DNA from 4 places in the Lysinibacillus sp. GW821-FHT14F06 genome. Region 4 is predicted to be linked to each of the others. Evidence: riboswitches for the same ligand, from Rfam matches in the RefSeq annotation. Region 4 holds a riboswitch; each other region holds the start of a gene.
The links. A riboswitch is a leader RNA that binds a small molecule or an ion and turns the genes downstream of it on or off. The one in region 4 is predicted to bind S-adenosylmethionine.
Positions count from the first base shown of each region.

Region 1: another riboswitch for S-adenosylmethionine. It lies ahead of AC1RNS_RS11940 (MetQ/NlpA family ABC transporter substrate-binding protein); the one in region 4 lies ahead of metA (homoserine O-acetyltransferase MetA).
Region 2: another riboswitch for S-adenosylmethionine. It lies ahead of AC1RNS_RS14905 (methionine ABC transporter ATP-binding protein); the one in region 4 lies ahead of metA (homoserine O-acetyltransferase MetA).
Region 3: another riboswitch for S-adenosylmethionine. It lies ahead of AC1RNS_RS12315 (O-acetylhomoserine aminocarboxypropyltransferase/cysteine synthase family protein); the one in region 4 lies ahead of metA (homoserine O-acetyltransferase MetA).

Region 1 covers NZ_JBXAPF010000011.1:34,557-38,772, reverse strand. Annotated here, with positions in the region: gene AC1RNS_RS11950 (methionine ABC transporter permease) at 1-133, opposite strand, end outside; gene AC1RNS_RS11945 (methionine ABC transporter ATP-binding protein) at 126-1,151, opposite strand; gene AC1RNS_RS11940 (MetQ/NlpA family ABC transporter substrate-binding protein) at 1,283-2,116, opposite strand; SAM riboswitch class I at 2,205-2,309, opposite strand; gene AC1RNS_RS11935 (PPC domain-containing DNA-binding protein) at 2,532-3,035, shown strand; gene AC1RNS_RS11930 (pyridoxal phosphate-dependent aminotransferase) at 3,496-4,216, opposite strand, start outside.
Region 2 covers NZ_JBXAPF010000016.1:24,305-28,520, forward strand. Annotated here, with positions in the region: gene AC1RNS_RS14885 (arsenate reductase family protein) at 1-165, shown strand, start outside; gene gcvH (glycine cleavage system protein GcvH) at 247-627, shown strand; gene AC1RNS_RS14895 (hypothetical protein) at 792-1,133, shown strand; gene AC1RNS_RS14900 (thioredoxin family protein) at 1,148-1,459, shown strand; SAM riboswitch class I at 1,516-1,619, shown strand; gene AC1RNS_RS14905 (methionine ABC transporter ATP-binding protein) at 1,703-2,731, shown strand; gene AC1RNS_RS14910 (methionine ABC transporter permease) at 2,721-3,389, shown strand; gene AC1RNS_RS14915 (MetQ/NlpA family ABC transporter substrate-binding protein) at 3,452-4,216, shown strand, end outside.
Region 3 covers NZ_JBXAPF010000011.1:123,435-127,650, reverse strand. Annotated here, with positions in the region: gene AC1RNS_RS12325 (DASS family sodium-coupled anion symporter) at 1-1,151, opposite strand, end outside; gene AC1RNS_RS12320 (glycerol-3-phosphate acyltransferase) at 1,348-1,980, opposite strand; SAM riboswitch class I at 2,137-2,250, shown strand; gene AC1RNS_RS12315 (O-acetylhomoserine aminocarboxypropyltransferase/cysteine synthase family protein) at 2,369-3,670, shown strand; gene AC1RNS_RS12310 (hypothetical protein) at 4,052-4,216, shown strand, end outside.
Region 4 covers NZ_JBXAPF010000021.1:38,658-42,873, reverse strand. Annotated here, with positions in the region: gene AC1RNS_RS17600 (bifunctional cytochrome P450/NADPH--P450 reductase) at 1-413, opposite strand, end outside; gene metA (homoserine O-acetyltransferase MetA) at 813-1,748, opposite strand; SAM riboswitch class I at 1,865-1,975, opposite strand; gene AC1RNS_RS17590 (nucleotide excision repair endonuclease) at 2,169-2,540, shown strand; gene AC1RNS_RS17585 (TrmB family transcriptional regulator) at 2,595-3,377, opposite strand; gene AC1RNS_RS17580 (TSUP family transporter) at 3,503-4,216, shown strand, end outside.

The DNA.
Region 1 (4,216 bases), on a different contig from region 4:
CAATTAAAAGTCCTAATGGAATTCCAATGACTATGGAAAAGAATAAAGAAATTCCGACCATTTGGAAGGTTTCGATAATTGATTTCCCAATAACATCTGACCAATCTGTAAAGAAGCTTTGAATACTATCCATTTTGGTCGCCTCCTAATTCTTCTACGGCTACGCCATTTTCTGTGAAATACGTTAATGCCTTTTGTACAATATGCGTTTCACCATTTAAATGAACGACGATATTTCCGACGATGCCATTTTTTAATTCAATAATATTGGCAGTTAAAATATTTGGCTGAACATCGTAAACTTTGCTGACCTCTGCCAATAACGGTTTTCCAGTACTTTCGCCGAGAAATGTTAGACGAATAACACTCCCTGAAACATTGAGCTGCTGAATAAGGGAAAGAGATAGATTGCGCTGTGAAATCGTGCTCAAGAACTTTCTCGTTGTTGGATGCTGTGGCTTCGCAAAAAGATCAATAGCTGAACCATATTCCACAACTTTCCCTGCTTCAAGAACAGATACGTCATCGCAGATTTTTTGTATGACATTCATTTCATGCGTAATAAGTAATATAGTAATGCCCAGCTCACGATTAATTTTCAATAGTAGTTCAAGAATGGCTTCTGTTGTTTCTGGATCAAGTGCACTAGTCGCTTCATCACTTAGTAAGATTTCAGGTTCTTGTGCCAACGCACGTGCAATAGCAACACGTTGTTTTTGACCACCTGAAAGCTGACTTGGAAAGCTCTCTAATTTTTCTGTTAAGCCAACAATTTCAGCATATTTCGCCACACGATTTTTCACTTCGGTATCGTTATAGCCAAGTAGCTTTAATGGGACAGCTATATTGTTATAAACGGTTGCTGTTTTTAAGAGATTAAAATGCTGAAAAATCATCCCGATTTTTTGACGAGTCTTACGAAGATCATTAAGGGAAAGGGAAGTAATATCCACATTGTTGATCCAAACTTTTCCTGCAGTTGGGCGTTCCAATAGGTTAACACAGCGAATAAGTGTGCTTTTACCTGCACCACTATAGCCAATGACTCCATGAATTTCACCTTTTTTAACATGAAGGTTAATCCCATCAACTGCTCTGACAATACCTTTTTTTGTTTTAAATTCTTTGGATATATTTTTTAACCGAATCATATGGATGTCTCCTTTCTAAAAAGCAAGAATCTGCTCGCTTTCCCAGAGGAGTCTCGCAGATTCTCTATTTTATCCTGCATTTAAACTAATAATCTGTGGAAAATCCCTGCTGATTAAAGTTTCACTACTGTTTACCAGCTTGCAATGACAGATCCTTTAAATTCATCTTCAATAAATTTACGTACTTCATCAGATTGATAAGCTTCAACGAATTTTTTAATGGTTGGATCGTTCTCATTTTCGGCACGTACTACAATATAGTTTACATAAGGAGAGTCAGTAGATTCTAAAAGGATAGAATCCTCTTTAGGATTAATGCCAGCCTCAAGCGCAAAGTTTGTATTAATAGCCGCTACATCAACCTCACTAAGCTGCTTTGGAATTTGTGCAGCCTCTAACTCTATGAATTTTAAATTTTTCTTGTTTTCCTCAACATCACGGATAGACGCTGTTAGGCCAGCACCTTCTTTTAATTTAATAAAGCCAGCCTCTTGCAGGACGAACAGCGCACGAGCACCGTTTGTTGGATCATTTGGTAAACCAAATGTTGCACCGTCCGGTATTTCATCAAAAGATTTATATTTTTCAGAGTAAACACCCATTGGATTCAGAATAGTTTTTCCTACTGGTACTAAGTCTGTATCATGATCTTTATTAAATGTATCTAAGAAAGGCTTGTGCTGATAGCTGTTTGCATCAAGATCACCTTCAGCTAATGAAGTATTAGGCAAAACATAGTCAGAGAAGGATTTAAGCTCTACTTCCAAGCCTTTTTCCTTTGCCACTTTAGCTGCAATCTCTGCAATTTGTTCATGTGGACCAGAAGTGACACCTACTACGATCTTATTTTCATCAATAGCCTTACCTTGATCGCCTTTACTATCTTCTTTTGTACCACAGCCTACTAATGCTGCTGCTAATGTAAAACCTGCTAAGCCTAATAAAAATTTGTTTCGTTTCTTCATGAAAATGACCTCCAAAGTTTGTTGTATCGATTTTTAAAAATAAAAAAACTCTCTTATAAACTAAGAGAGGCTCATGAAAAAACGTCCTCTCTTATCTATCAAACGATGATCGTTTGCAGGATTTAGCACCTTCCTTTAAAAAGGAGGTTGCCGAGCTTCATAGGGCCAGTCCCTCAGCTACTCTTGATAAGAGATATATAGTATTTTTATAAATCCGATAGAACTAATATAAATTATAGGTTATTATTAGTCAATAAATATTTTAATTTTTTATTTAATTTTGATTTAATGGATGTTTGTATGTCCGCTGAATCAGGTAAAGCCCCAGAGGATGTCATGAATTTTATAGAGGAACTTATCAAGTGAGCTATATTTGGTAACGATAATAAATGTATAAGCAAAAAGAGGTGTATAGATGTCTATAAGAGTAAATTATGGAGTTGGAGCATTTGGAAAAGTGATTAGTGCTCGTATTTTAATGGGAACTGATATTATCGAGGGTATAGAGGCTATCTGTCAAGAGAACGATATTGAGTCGGCTACCCTTGTTAGCTGTATTGGCAGTTTTCAAAAAAGTAGTTTTGTTTATTTAGTACCGGATGAGACATCTAAAATCAATGTCCGTTTCTGTGAAGTGGTTAAAAAAGAGGGCCCGCTTGAATTTATTCAAGGTGCTGGTGTTGTGTGTAAACGTGATGGGGAATATGAGACACATCTTCATGGATCAATGAGTGATCAATGGGGCCAAGTATCGGGAGGACATTTGGTGAAGGGGGGGAATATTGTGATTACAGCCGATATCGTTTTAGCAGAGGTACAGGGCATTCAGCATATTCGCCAATTTGATGATGAAACAGGACATGTTCAATTTTATCCCTTAGAAAAAGACTTACAGAGTCCAAGAAAGATTGAGAAATGAAAAAACTGTTCTATGGCATTGCTGTAGAACAGTTTTTTTAATTTGATTATATCAATTATTCCTCGGCATAATTGCGTCCAGAATCGGCTTTGTGCTAAGGCCAGCGTGATGCAGGCAGTTAGCCGTTATCGCATGGATGCGATACATCCTTTATTAACTCCTTTTCGATTCTGTGACATCCGCCAGAGGCTTTGGGCCAACAGATGTTTTTTGTGCGAAAGCATAGTGCTAACGCAGCGGCAGCAACATGATGTTGGTCTCAAGTCGTGTGTTGTTGCTGCTGTCGCTTCGCTTTCGCACAGATAAAACCGTGTTGCTGTCGCTTCGCTTTCGCACAGATAAATTGCCATAGGACGTGGAGTTCTTAGACTGAGTTCCTCTATTTCAGCGGGTGTTTGGACACCTCTGAAAAGTAGCTTAAATTCGCATTCATCTCACCACCTATAGAGGTGGGAGACTTCTACTGAAAGAAGTTAAATAAATTTAATTGTTCGATTCGATTTATGGCTTCACGTAAACGCTCTTCGCTTACAAGTAAGCCAACGCGGACATAGCCCTCACCATATTGTCCAAAGCCATTTCCTGCTGCTACAGCAATATCTGCCTTGTCGAGTAAGAGATCTGCAAATTGTTCACTTGTATAGCCTACTGGAACGGGGAGCCATGCAAAAAAAGAGCCCTTAGGTGCAGTTACATGCCAGCCAATACGCTGAGCCTCTTCGATTAGGACATTTCGTCGACGTTCATAAGTGGCTCTGAGCTCGTCTGCACATTCCTGTGATGCTGAGAGTGCAATCGCCGCTGCTTGTTGTACAGCAGGGAATTGACTGCAAAAAAGGTGATCTTGTATTAGATTGATAGCAGCAATAATATCAGCATTCCCAACTGCAAAGCCAATGCGCCACCCTGCCATATTGTATGTTTTGGATAGTGTATACATTTCAATTCCAACATCTTTAGCACCATCTGCCTGTAGGAAGCTAACAGGTTTGTTTCCATCAAATCCAATTGCCCCATAGGCAAAATCATGTGAAACGATGATATTATGCTCTTTTGCAAAGCGAACGGTTTCCTCGAAAAATTCATTTGTTGCAGTACCACCAGTTGGATTATTAGGGTAATTCAGATATAGAAGTTTCGCCTGTTCTTTTATACTATCAGATAAAGCTGTGTAATCGGGA
Region 2 (4,216 bases), on a different contig from region 4:
TATCGAGAGCTTGGTTTGAAGGACAAACTTGTTGATATGACTGAGGAGGAACAGCTCGAGCTACTTGCTTCTGATGGTATGTTAATCAAACGTCCAATCGTTACTGATGGAAAAAAAGTAACTTTAGGGTTTAAAGAATCTGATTTTGAGCAAGCTTGGAAATAGCCGTAATTATCCTTGTTTTTATAGGGGAAGTATGGCAAACTGAAAGTGAATATATTACATATTTATGGAGGGGTTTTTTGCATGAGCACACCTAAAGACTTACGATACTCTGAAGAACATGAATGGGTAAAAGTAGAAGATGGAAAAGTACGTATCGGTATTACACACTTCGCACAATCTGAATTAGGAGATATCGTTTTCGTTGAGCTTCCACAAGTTGGCGATGAAATCAAAACAGACGATCCATTTGGTAGCGTAGAATCAGTGAAAACTGTTTCTGAATTATATGCACCAATCTCAGGTAAAGTAGTTGAAGTAAATGCAGATTTAGAAGATAGCCCAGAATTCGTTAATGAATCACCATATGAAAAAGCTTGGATGATCGTTGTTGAGCCTGCTGATGCAGCAGAAGTTGAAAAGCTTATGACAGCAGAGCAATACGAAGAAATGATCGCTGAATAAGACAAGCCATAATAGAAAAACGTCGGGCATTCACCGACGTTTTTTATTATCTTCAAGGCTGGTAAGATAGTCGCTTTTTAATGGGTGTCTAACATTACCATCATTAGTACTTAATTGATATAATGATTATAAGGAAAAGGGATATGTCTAATGGGGGTGGCGTGATGTTCGAGGGAAAATGCTTAATTGTTGAAGGCCGTTCGGATAAGCTTCAAATTGAACCTATTTTAAGTGAAGATGTCACAATACTTTGTACGAATGGTACAATTGGTGTGCATCAATTAGAAGTTCTGCTTGATCCATATGAAGGCTGTGAGCTTTATACATTTTTTGATGCAGATCCATCAGGTGATAAGCTGCGGGCATTAATGGACAGACATTATCCAGAGGCAGAGCATTTACGTACAATGCCAACGTATAAAGAAGTCGAGACAACTCCGAGAAAGGTATTAGCAATGATATTGCTACGAGCACATTTCTCAATCCATAATCAATTTATTTTGTAAGGTTGCGTGAAAAAATGGAAGAATGGTCAAAAGAGCAGTGGGTCGCGGCTGTCCAGTCGGGTGAAAGAGCTGCCTTTTATTTATATACACCTATGTGTGGTACATGTGCAGTTGCATCGAAAATGATGATGATTATTGAGCAATTACTGCCAAGGCTTCAAATCGGCAAAGCGAATTTAAATTTTGTCGAGGAGATTGCTTTAGATTACGAAATCGAGAGTGTACCATGTCTACTCGTCTGTGATGGCGGAAAAGTGACAGAAAAAATCTATGCATTTCAATCCGTACCATTTTTATACGAATTGTTAAAAAAATCAATTGACTGAAGTTTGCTAGCATGGTAAAGTAACAAATATATTACTAAAACATTAAATATATCGAGCTCTTATGAAGAGTGGCGGAGGGAAGTGCCCTATGAAGCCCGGCAACCATCACAAAGTGAAAAGGTGCCAAATCACCCAAAGATTTATCTTTGAAAGATGAGAGAACGGTTGAGCGTATAAATACGTGACCCCTTCTACTTGTCTGTGAGTGAAGGGGTTTTCTATATGAGAAAAGGAGTATTCGCTATGATCCAGCTTCAAAATATTACGAAGAAATACAAAACCGCAAATGGCGAATTAACAGCAGTCAAAGACGTAAACCTTGCCATTAATAAAGGTGAAATATTTGGCATTATCGGCTATAGTGGCGCTGGTAAAAGTACAATGATTCGTTTATTGAACGGTTTAGAAAAGCCTACATCTGGTAGGGTGACGGTTAACAATCAAGAGTTTTCATCTATAAAGGGGCAAAAGCTAAGAGATGCTAGACAAAAGGTAAGTATGATTTTCCAGCATTTTAATCTACTATGGTCTAGAACGGTCGCTGAAAATATCGCTTTTCCACTAGAAATCGCAGGTGTTTCAAAGGCACAGCGTGATGCACGTGTGAAAGAATTGATTACCCTTGTTGGTTTAGATGGTCGTGATCAGGCGTATCCATCACAGCTATCAGGCGGCCAAAAGCAACGTGTCGGCATTGCTCGAGCACTTGCCAATAATCCAGAGGTTTTATTATGTGATGAGGCAACCTCAGCACTCGATCCAGAGACTACGGATGCAATTTTGGATTTACTTGTTGATATTAACGAGCGTATAGGATTAACAATTGTATTAATCACACATGAAATGCACGTTATTCGTAAAATCTGTCATCGTGTAGCAGTAATGGAGGCTGGCGAAATAGTAGAACGTGGTGAGGTATTACAAGTATTCCAAGCACCACAAGCTGCTATTACGAAAAAATTTGTGTCTCAAATTACAGATACAAAGGAAACACAGGAGACGGTTGCTCAAATAAAAGCAAATTATCCAACTGGACAACTTGTTAAGCTAATTTTTGTCGGCGAAAAAACAGAACAGCCCGTTATTTCACACCTCGTCAAGCACTTTGATGTAGAGGTCAGTATTGTACATGGTAATATCTCTCAAACGAAAAACGGTGCTTACGGTACACTTATTGTGCAAATTGATGGTACTGAGGCAAATGTTGCCGATGCACTAGGTTACTTAAATACAGTCGAAGTACAAACGGAGGTGATTGAAAATGCTAACTAATCTCTTTCCGAATGTCGACTGGGAGCGAATGTGGGCTGCTACCTATGAAACGCTATATATGACAGCTATTTCAACCGTAGTTACATTCATTCTTGGATTAGTAATTGGAATCGTATTATTTTTAACAAGTCCACATCAACTTTGGGCTAATAAGATTGTTAATTTCTTAACAGGATCACTCGTAAATATTTTCCGTTCGATTCCATTTATCGTGTTAATTATTTTATTAATTCCTTTTACGAAATTCATGCTCGGCACAATCCGTGGAGCCAATGCTGCGTTACCAGCATTAATTATTGGTGCTGCACCATTCTATGCACGTATGGTATTAATTGCATTACGTGAAATTGATAAAGGGGTAATCGAGGCGGCTCGTTCCATGGGTGCCAAAACATCTACTATTATATGGAAAGTGTTAATTCCAGAATCATTACCTGCGCTTATTTCAGGTATTACTGTAACGGCTGTAGCGCTTGTTGGGTATACAGCAATGGCTGGAATTATTGGTGCAGGCGGGTTAGGAAACTTAGCCTTCTTGGACGGCTTCCAGCGTAATCGCTCAGATGTGACATTAATGGCAACTATTCTAATCTTAGTAGTTGTATTTATTATTCAATGGATCGGCGATATGATTACAGCTAAAACAGATAAACGTTAAAGGTTATTTCGGTTTCCTACCGTTAACATATTTTTGAACAACATAAAAGGGAGTGTAATAAAATGAAAAAGTTATTAGCAGGATTATTCTTATCAGTATTAGTACTAGCTTTAGCTGCTTGCGGTGCTGGTAAAAAAGATGATGCGAGCTCAGGTGCATCAACAGAAGATAAAACAGATAGTAAAGAAAATGTGACATTAACTGTAGGTGCTTCTAATACACCACACGCAGTAATTTTAGAAAAAGCAAAACCGATTTTAGCTAAAGAAGGTATTGATCTTAAAATTGAAACGTATACAGATTATGTATTACCAAACCAAGATTTAGACTCTAAAACACTTGATGCTAACTATTTCCAACATATTCCTTATTTAGAGCTTCAAATTAAAGATAATGGTTATGATTTCGTCAATGCAGGCGGTGTTCACATCGAACCAATCGGCATCTACTCTAAAAAATATAAATCACTTGATGAGCTACCAGAGGGCGCAACAATTTTACTTTCTAGCTCAGTTGCAGACCACGGTCGTATGCTTTCATTATTAGAAGCAAAAGGCTTAATTAAACTAAAAGATGGTATTGATAAAACAGCAGCAGAAATTAAAGATATCGCTGAAAACCCTAAAAACTTTAAATTCGATGCTAATACAGCACCTGAAATGCTTGTGCAAATGTACGAAAATAATGAAGGTGACGCAGTACTAATTAATTCTAACTTTGCTATCGATAATGGCTTAAATCCAGTGAATGATTCAATTGCTCTTGAAGATAAAGAGTCTCCATATGTGAATATTATTGCTGTTCGTGCGGGCGATGAAACAAAGAAA
Region 3 (4,216 bases), on a different contig from region 4:
GTTGCTAGTATCGGCATAGTATCTAGACCAAGTGAACCAAACACCTTGTCAGATAACCATGATGCACCTTTCGTATTCAATAAAACTGTGCCTAGCATAATACCTACCGCAAAGACGATAATTGTCCCCCAAGGAATATGAGGCTCAACTTCCTTCCAAGTATAAACACCAATTTTGGGCATTAATAGAATAGCGATGGCAATAATTGTGACTGTTGTTGTGTCGAATGGGTGTAGCTTGCCCTCAGTTGCCCAGAAAAATAGTAAAATCATTGACGTAATGATTAAACGAATTTCTGGAGCTTTTAATGGGCCTAGTTCTGCAAGCTGCTTTTTGATTACCTCTTTACCGCCTTCTATGTTATTAGTTTCAGGCTTAATCAGAGAAATCATAATGAAAAATAAAGCTATAGACATGATAATCGAGAAGGGGGCTGCGTAGAGTAACCAGGTACCCCAAGAAATATCCACATTAAATTGTTCTTGAATAAAATTTAAAGCGACCATATTTTGAGCGGCTGCTGTCTTAATCCCAATATTCCAAATGGAGACGGCCTGTACTGAGGTAATGACAAGTAAGGCAGCGAGTCGGCTATCACGAGGCAAACCAAATGCAGCGACCATTCCAAGTAGTATTGGGACCACTGCTCCGGCACGAGCTGTAGCAGAAGGAACAAAAAATGCGAGTGCTATAGATACTAAAATGGCCCCAAAAACGATTGCTTTTGTTTTAGTCCCTACAAGCGAAAGTATCCATAGGGCAAGTCGTTTATGTAAGTTGGTAATTTGCATCGCTGCTGCTAAAAATAGAGCTGCGGCTACTAGGGCGACTGCAGAATTACTAAATCCACTTAAAGCTAGTTTTAAGGCACCTGCTGTTCCTAATTCTGTTGTTGGATCGTCTATTGACGGAGCAAGTCCTAGTAAAACAGTTACGAGTGCGATAATCATGGCAGAGCTGACAGGATATGAAACTGCTTCCGTTACCCAAAGGATGACTGCGAAAGCTAAGATGGCTAAAGCCCGTTGACCCGCAACAGGTAAATCGCCGCTATTAGGTAAAAAAATAATGATGATTAATGAAGCAAAGGCTAAACCAATCCAAAGTGGCTTCAAATTACGTTTTGCTGCTTCTTGTTGAAGTGTAGACATATTTTCTCATCCTTTCTACAATAAATATGACGATTATTGTCTATAACATCGGTCAGTAAAATGTTTTATTAAGAAAATAATTTGTCTATTTACTGGAGAAAAAATTAATATGTGAAATACTCTTTTTTTACAGCATTAATAGTAAATAAAGAGAAAATATATGGTCATAGAAAAGACAAAAACATCCAAAAAATTATTATTTCTTTTTCTTAAAAGCTGAAGTTACTTTAGGCTCTGTTCCTTTGACTAATCGTTTAATATTTTCTATATGCAAAATGATAGCTATTCCAAAAAGTAGCAAAGCAATGATCGTTGGACCTATCCCAGGAATCCATAAAAAAGTTGCTGTACAAAAAACAAGATAAAACTCTAAAACGCCAACGATTAAATAGTTTGTTGCAAAAGATAAAATGACAAATAAAATAAGTGCAAATAAACCAATTTTCCAATCAACAGCAAGCAAGATTCCTATGATGGAGGCTGTACCTTTACCGCCATTAAAGCCCATATGAAATGGAAAATTATGACCTAGAATGACACCTGCTGCTATGAGATAGATGAAGAGCCAAACCTGTACCTCTGTGTAATGTGTTGCATCTGCTAGATAGAAATGTGCGCCGATAATCGCTAATACACCTTTACCAATATCGATAATCGCTACTAATACCCCATATTTCCATCCTAGGGAAAGGGTTGCATTGGATGCACCTGCATTCCCATGACCAGTCTTTTTTAAATCTACACCGGATAAAAACTGAGCCACTTTAGAGCCATGAAGACAGCCGATAAAATAACCAACAATAATAAATAGAATGATGGTTTTGATCATGAAAATCCTCCTTTCTAAATAAATATTAAAATAGTGTATGCGTTCATATTACGTAAAGAAGCAGACTGAAGTTTCGGAAAAAATAAAATTTTAGTATTGACAGAAAAAAAGTCTATGTTTATACTGTGTAACAACGATGGAAATTGAATCTCAATACTCTTATCAAGAGCGGCGGAGGGATAGGCCCTATGATGCCCGGCAACCAGTAAGTGACATACTTGCTAAGGTGCTAATTCCTACAGATTCTTACTTGGATCTGGCAGATAAGGGGAGGAAAACTTGCAACCGCAACCCTCTTCTTAGCTGAAGGGGGTTTTTGTTTTTCTACTGAAAAAATCCTCCTCATCTCCGGTACCATCGTAAAAAAATAACCACTTGGAGGTATATAATGACAAATTTTAAACCAGAAACATTGCTGTTACATGGTGGCCAAGAGCCAGACCCAGTAACAGGATCTCGTACCGTACCCGTATATCGCTCAACAGCTTTTGTGTTTAAAGACACTGCCCATGCGCAACGTCTTTTTGCCTTAGAGGAAGCTGGTAATATTTACACGCGTATTACGAACCCAACTGTAGATGTATTTGAAAAGCGTGTCGCTTTATTAGAAGGCGGTACTGCAGCAGTAGCACTTTCATCTGGTGCAGCAGCAATAGCATTTTCAATATTAAATCTTGCAGGTGCAGGGGATGAAATTGTTGCAGCTAGCTCTTTATATGGTGGTACTTATAACTTATTTGCTAACACACTACCAAACTATGGTATTAAAACAATTTTTGTAGATGAAACAAATCCTGAGAACTTCAAAGCAGCAATCACTGATAAAACAAAAGCAGTATTCGCTGAAATTTACGGTAACCCAAGTTTAAAAGTACTGGACATTGAAGCAGTGGCTAATATTGCACATGAAAGCGGCTTACCATTAATTATTGATAGTACATTTGCTTCACCATATGGCTCTACACCAATTGACTTCGGTGCCGATATCGTTGTTCACTCCGCAACAAAATGGATTGGTGGACATGGAACAACTTTAGGTGGCGTTGTCGTTGATGCAGGGAAATTTGATTGGACTCGTGGTCGTTTCCCAGGATTCACTGAGCCAGATGCTTCCTATCATGGTATCAGATATGGTATAGACACAGCAGCAGCTGCATTTGCTACAAAACTGCGTGTACAATTACTACGTGACTTCGGACCAACATTAAGTGCTGATGCAGCATTTAATTTATTACAAGGTTTAGAAACGCTTCATTTGCGTATCCCTAAACATAACGAAAATGCTTTAGCAGTAGCTGAATATTTACGAAACCACCCATCTGTGGAATATGTAAATTATAATGGCTTAGAAGATTTTCCTACACATGATTTAGCTAAAAAATATTTAAGAAATGGCTTCGGTTCTGTGCTTACATTTGGCATTAAAGGTGGACGTGAAGCAGGGCGTAAATTAATCGATAGTGTGAAATTATTCTCCCACGTAGCTAATGTAGGGGATGCTAAATCATTAATAATTCATCCAGCTTCTACTACACATCAGCAACTATCAGCAGAAGAGCTAATTCAAACTGGCGTAACCGAGTCGCTCATTCGCTTATCAATCGGTTTAGAGGCAGTAGAGGATATTATTGCAGATTTAGAACAAGCTATTGAGCAAGTAACAGCTTCACAACAAAAGGTTGAAGCATAAAATATCGGCTAATGTTGTGGCGTTTACGTATTTTCTCATTCGATAAGCCTCATTTGGTAATGCGTAAAACGTTGCTACATCAAGCACTTATCTCATTTGATAAATTATCTGAAATTTTTTATAAATAATACCTAGTAATTTTATAAGTATTATTGACTTAGATAAAACCATGTTGTATACTAGGAAATAAGTTAAGCGTTCGAAAGGCTACCAACCTAGAACCAATTTCCAGCACTGACTTTTTGATCGGTTAGGTGCTCCAAATGATACTATGATTCCATTCGTTTTCATAAGTGCTCCCCCACTTTTGAAATATATATGAGTAGCTGCCAAGCCAGCAGCTACTCTCACTAAAAAACTGATGATAAAGGAGTGTTTTAAATGGGAAATGTTTATAGTGCACAAAACATTGCATCTTATCTTATTTACGAACTAAATGAAGGTCATGTGTTTGTGAACAACATGTCCATTCAAAACATACTGGCATCAGTTGAAAGTAAGTGGCAACAAACTTTTGGACATTCTGCTTTTGAGGAAAATGTTTAT
Region 4 (4,216 bases):
ATCGGATTTAAGCGTTCCCATTTTTGTATCAGCTGTGTAGCAATATCCGTCATCATAGAATGATAATCCTTCATAGCCTGTTTACTAAACGTGGGAAGTAGGATATTATGTGCCTTTTGCCAGTTCGGCTCAGTTGTTCTGCTTGTAAACAGGCCATCACCACCAAAAGCACGAACATTTTCTAACTCACTATATATCTGCTTATCAAAACGAGAAACATCACAAACATCAGCTACCAAATCATGACCAGATATTACCAGGCTAGTATAACCTGGTATTTCTAATCGATATATCGGCCCATACTCTTCTGCAAGCTTACAAAGTGATAATGTTGGCTGCTCTTTATCGATTAAAGGCAAATGGCCAAGTGGACCAAATGTTTTTGGTTTTGGAACATCCTCTACACTTATCATCATGAATCCCTTCTTTCAGTAAATTTAAAATGATAGTTAAATCTATCATTTGATAAAATAATATACCACATATGAAGTAGATTCAACTTTTTAGAAATTATCAAAGGGAAGAATGGCAGTATTTGTGAACAATAAGTGAAATAGCTAAAAGCCCAACCTCTCTCACTAATAAGTGGAGACATTGGGCTTTTTGCGGGTTTAAATTTAACTTCTTTCAGCAGAAGTCTCCCGCCTCTAAAGGTGGTGAGATGAATGCGAATTTAAGCTACTTTTCAACGGGTGTCCAAACAACCGCTAAAAGAAGTTAAAGCCTCCGGCGGATGTCACGGAATCGGAAAGGAGTTCTTTGTGTAAGCACAAAGCCGATTCCGGACTCAATTATGTCGAGGCATAATTGATTTAAATATGATATTCAATTTCATCAACGAAATCCCATTCATATGGTGTTTCTTGATAAACATAGTAATTCAGCCAGTTTGAGAATAACAAATGGGTATGGGCACGCCATGTATTAATCGGCTCTTGTGCTGGGTCGTCATTTGGGAAATAGTTCACTGGCACAGCAATGTCTAACCCTTTTGAAACATCTCGGCTATATTCATCTGCTAAAGTTGTCGCATCATATTCAAGATGACCTGTAATCATAATGTTTTTATTATCCTTGGACTGCACAATAAATACACCTGCATCCTCTGAATAGGATAGTAAACGTAAATCAGGATGATTGCGTACTTCATCTATAGAAACAGATGTATAACGAGAATGTGGTGCAGTAAATAAATCACTAAAACCTCGCACTAAGTCCACTGTTAAATCTGTAATAACATGCGAGTAAACACCAGAGCATTTTGCTGGAAGTTCAACCTTCCCGATCCCATAATGATGATATAAGGCAGCCTGTGCCCCCCAACATATATGTAGAATCGATGTCACATTTTTCTTAGACCAATCCATAATTTGTGAGATTTCCTGCCAGTAATTCACTTCTTCAAAAGCCATTTTCTCAACAGGAGCACCTGTAATAATCATTCCATCAAAGCGGCGATGACGAATTTGTTGGAATGTCGTGTAAAATAACTGTAAATGTGATTTACTAACATTTTTTGATTCATGTGTTGCTGTATTTAAAAATGTAATATTGACTTGCAGTGGCGTATTCCCTAGTAAGCGCAGTAACTGAAGCTCTGTTTTCTCTTTTTCAGGCATTAAGTTGAAAATCAATATATTTAATGGACGAATTTGTTGTGTTTTCGCACGATCCTCTTCCATCACGAAGATTTTTTCCTCTCGTAAATGTTCTCCAGCTGGTAAGTTTTTTGGAATATTAATTGGCATCTTGCATTCCCCTCTCTTTTAATTCACTCTTAATGTTTACAATGACACTTTTTATGAAATTAAAAAATCCCCCTCATTCCATGCGAGATAGAATGAGAAGGGATTTACCACGTTCACTCTTATCTCTCAAAGGAACAAACCTTTGCTGGAATTAGCACCTTTCTAACATTTGTTAGAGGTTGCTGAAGCGTCATCGGGCCAAATCCCTCAGCTTCTCTTGATAAGATTATTTAATTAAAATGAATTGTAACATGAACTATTAAGAATATCAATAAAACATAGAATATTTTGTCATTACTATGCATGTTTAGCTAAATTTTGATGAACACTAATCATCATAATAACATATGAAATTTTATGGTAAACATGCTGTAATTATGTTACCATATACCTTTAGTAACAGAGAGGAACGTGAATAGCTTGATTAAAATTGAATTTCCTAAACCAGATTTAGTGATTCGCCAGCGTGAGCAAGATTTAAAGCCTGGTGATGTACCAATTACACCATACCATGGTTTTATTGACTTCCATAAAATCACACGAGACAAAGGTGGCATTTTCTTATTTTACAATGAGAAAAATGAGCTTTTATTTGTCGGTAAAGCGCGTAAAATTCGTCAGCGTATAAAAAAGCATTTTGAAGACAATGTATCGCCTATGAAAAATCATCGTCAAGAAATTTTCAAAATTGAAGTTTATGAAATAGAGGATCCAATGGAACGTGAAATTTACGAAACGTATGCCATTAATGTTTTCCGCTCTAAATATAATGTTGATAAAGTATTTTATTAAAAAAGAATCTGCTTGCCTCTTAAGTATTACAAAGGCAAGCAGATTCTTTATTTTCTACTCTACAAAAAATGCTTTACGTTCTTTAGTAATCCATTCCTCAAGCTCATGATCATCTCGTCTTAATAGACGATTAATAAGGACATCATGCCATATATAATCTTCTAATAAACAAATGTGAACCGGATCATTCGTAATAAAAGCGGTTTCAAGATTTGAAGGAGAATGTCCATAAATCATCTCTTGACCATCTATAGACAAGATAAACCAGTGCGGTGTAGAAGATTTTTTCGTATAATATGTCATTCGATGCATATCGATGGATGACACAGGTTCATGCACATATAGTGTAATACCGTGAACAGGAACTTGTTCAGCCACCAATAAAATATCCTCTCTCAATGCTTCATACATCTCTTCCCACATAGAAAGAAGTACCTTTTTCTCCGCTTTCTTTAATAATGACTGACAGTAATTAATAATTGTCTCCTTCCCTTTTAACATTAACACTTTAGGCTCCGCTTCCTGCTCCTTAGTTTCTAATTTTTCTAATTGGTCACTAATTGACGTAAAATTCGATTGCCAGCGCTGTTGAATTTGCTGTAAAAACATAGCAACAGGAATGGAAGAATAAGTTGTTTGATCAGCAGCCTCCTCTTTCAGCACTAATCCTTTTTCAACGAGCACATCCAGTATGTCATAAACTCTTGCTCGAGGAATACCAGAGTTTTTGCTGACCTGATAAGCACTAATATGGCTCTTTTGGACAAGTGCCGTATAGGCCTTTGCTTCATATTCTGTAAATCCTAGCTCTTTTAATTGGGCGAGTAATTCATCCATCCAATCCCTCCATTTCCTTTATTATAGAATAATTTGATGAATAGAAGCTAATGAAAAAAATAGTCTTTACAGCGAAATAAAAATTAGTTACTATTTCAGTAGTAACTATCTAATGAGGTGTCAACATGCTTTTTGAAGTAGATGTAAATGTAGTAATTTTATTGATTGCGTTTGGGTTTCTCGCAGCCTTTGTAGACTCTGTGGTTGGTGGTGGTGGCTTAATCTCATTACCTGCTCTTTTGTTTGCGGGTTTAAATCCTGCAGCAGCCGTTGCAACCAATAAGTTAGCGGGTACTATGGGTTCTTTAACCTCTACGATTTCCTTTTATCGTTCAGGACAGTTAGACATTCGTTCTGTCATAAAATACTTTCCACTAGCCTTTGTTGGATCGTTATTTGGCGCATGGACTGTACATTTAATCAATCCCTCGCTACTCAAACCAATCATGCTCATAATGCTAGCAGGAGTAGCAGTTTATACGATTTTTAAAAAGGATTGGGGCTCTGTATCTGCTGTTAAAACATTATCTCCTTTACACTTGGCTTTATTTATGTTTTTGCTATTTAGTATTGGGTTTTATGATGGGTTTCTTGGTCCAGGTACTGGATCATTCTTAATCTTTAGCTTTTTACTTGTTGGCTTTGATTTTTTAAAGGCTGCAGGAAATGCAAAGTTTTTAAATTTAGCAAGTAATTTTGCGGGTCTTTTAATGTTCGTCTACTTAGGACATGTTCATTTTGCCTATGGTTTCATAATGGGCATCGCTCAAATTGCTGGTGCAATGGTAGGTTCACGTGTAGCCATTAAAAAAGGTAGCGGTTTTGTGCGTGTTTTGTTT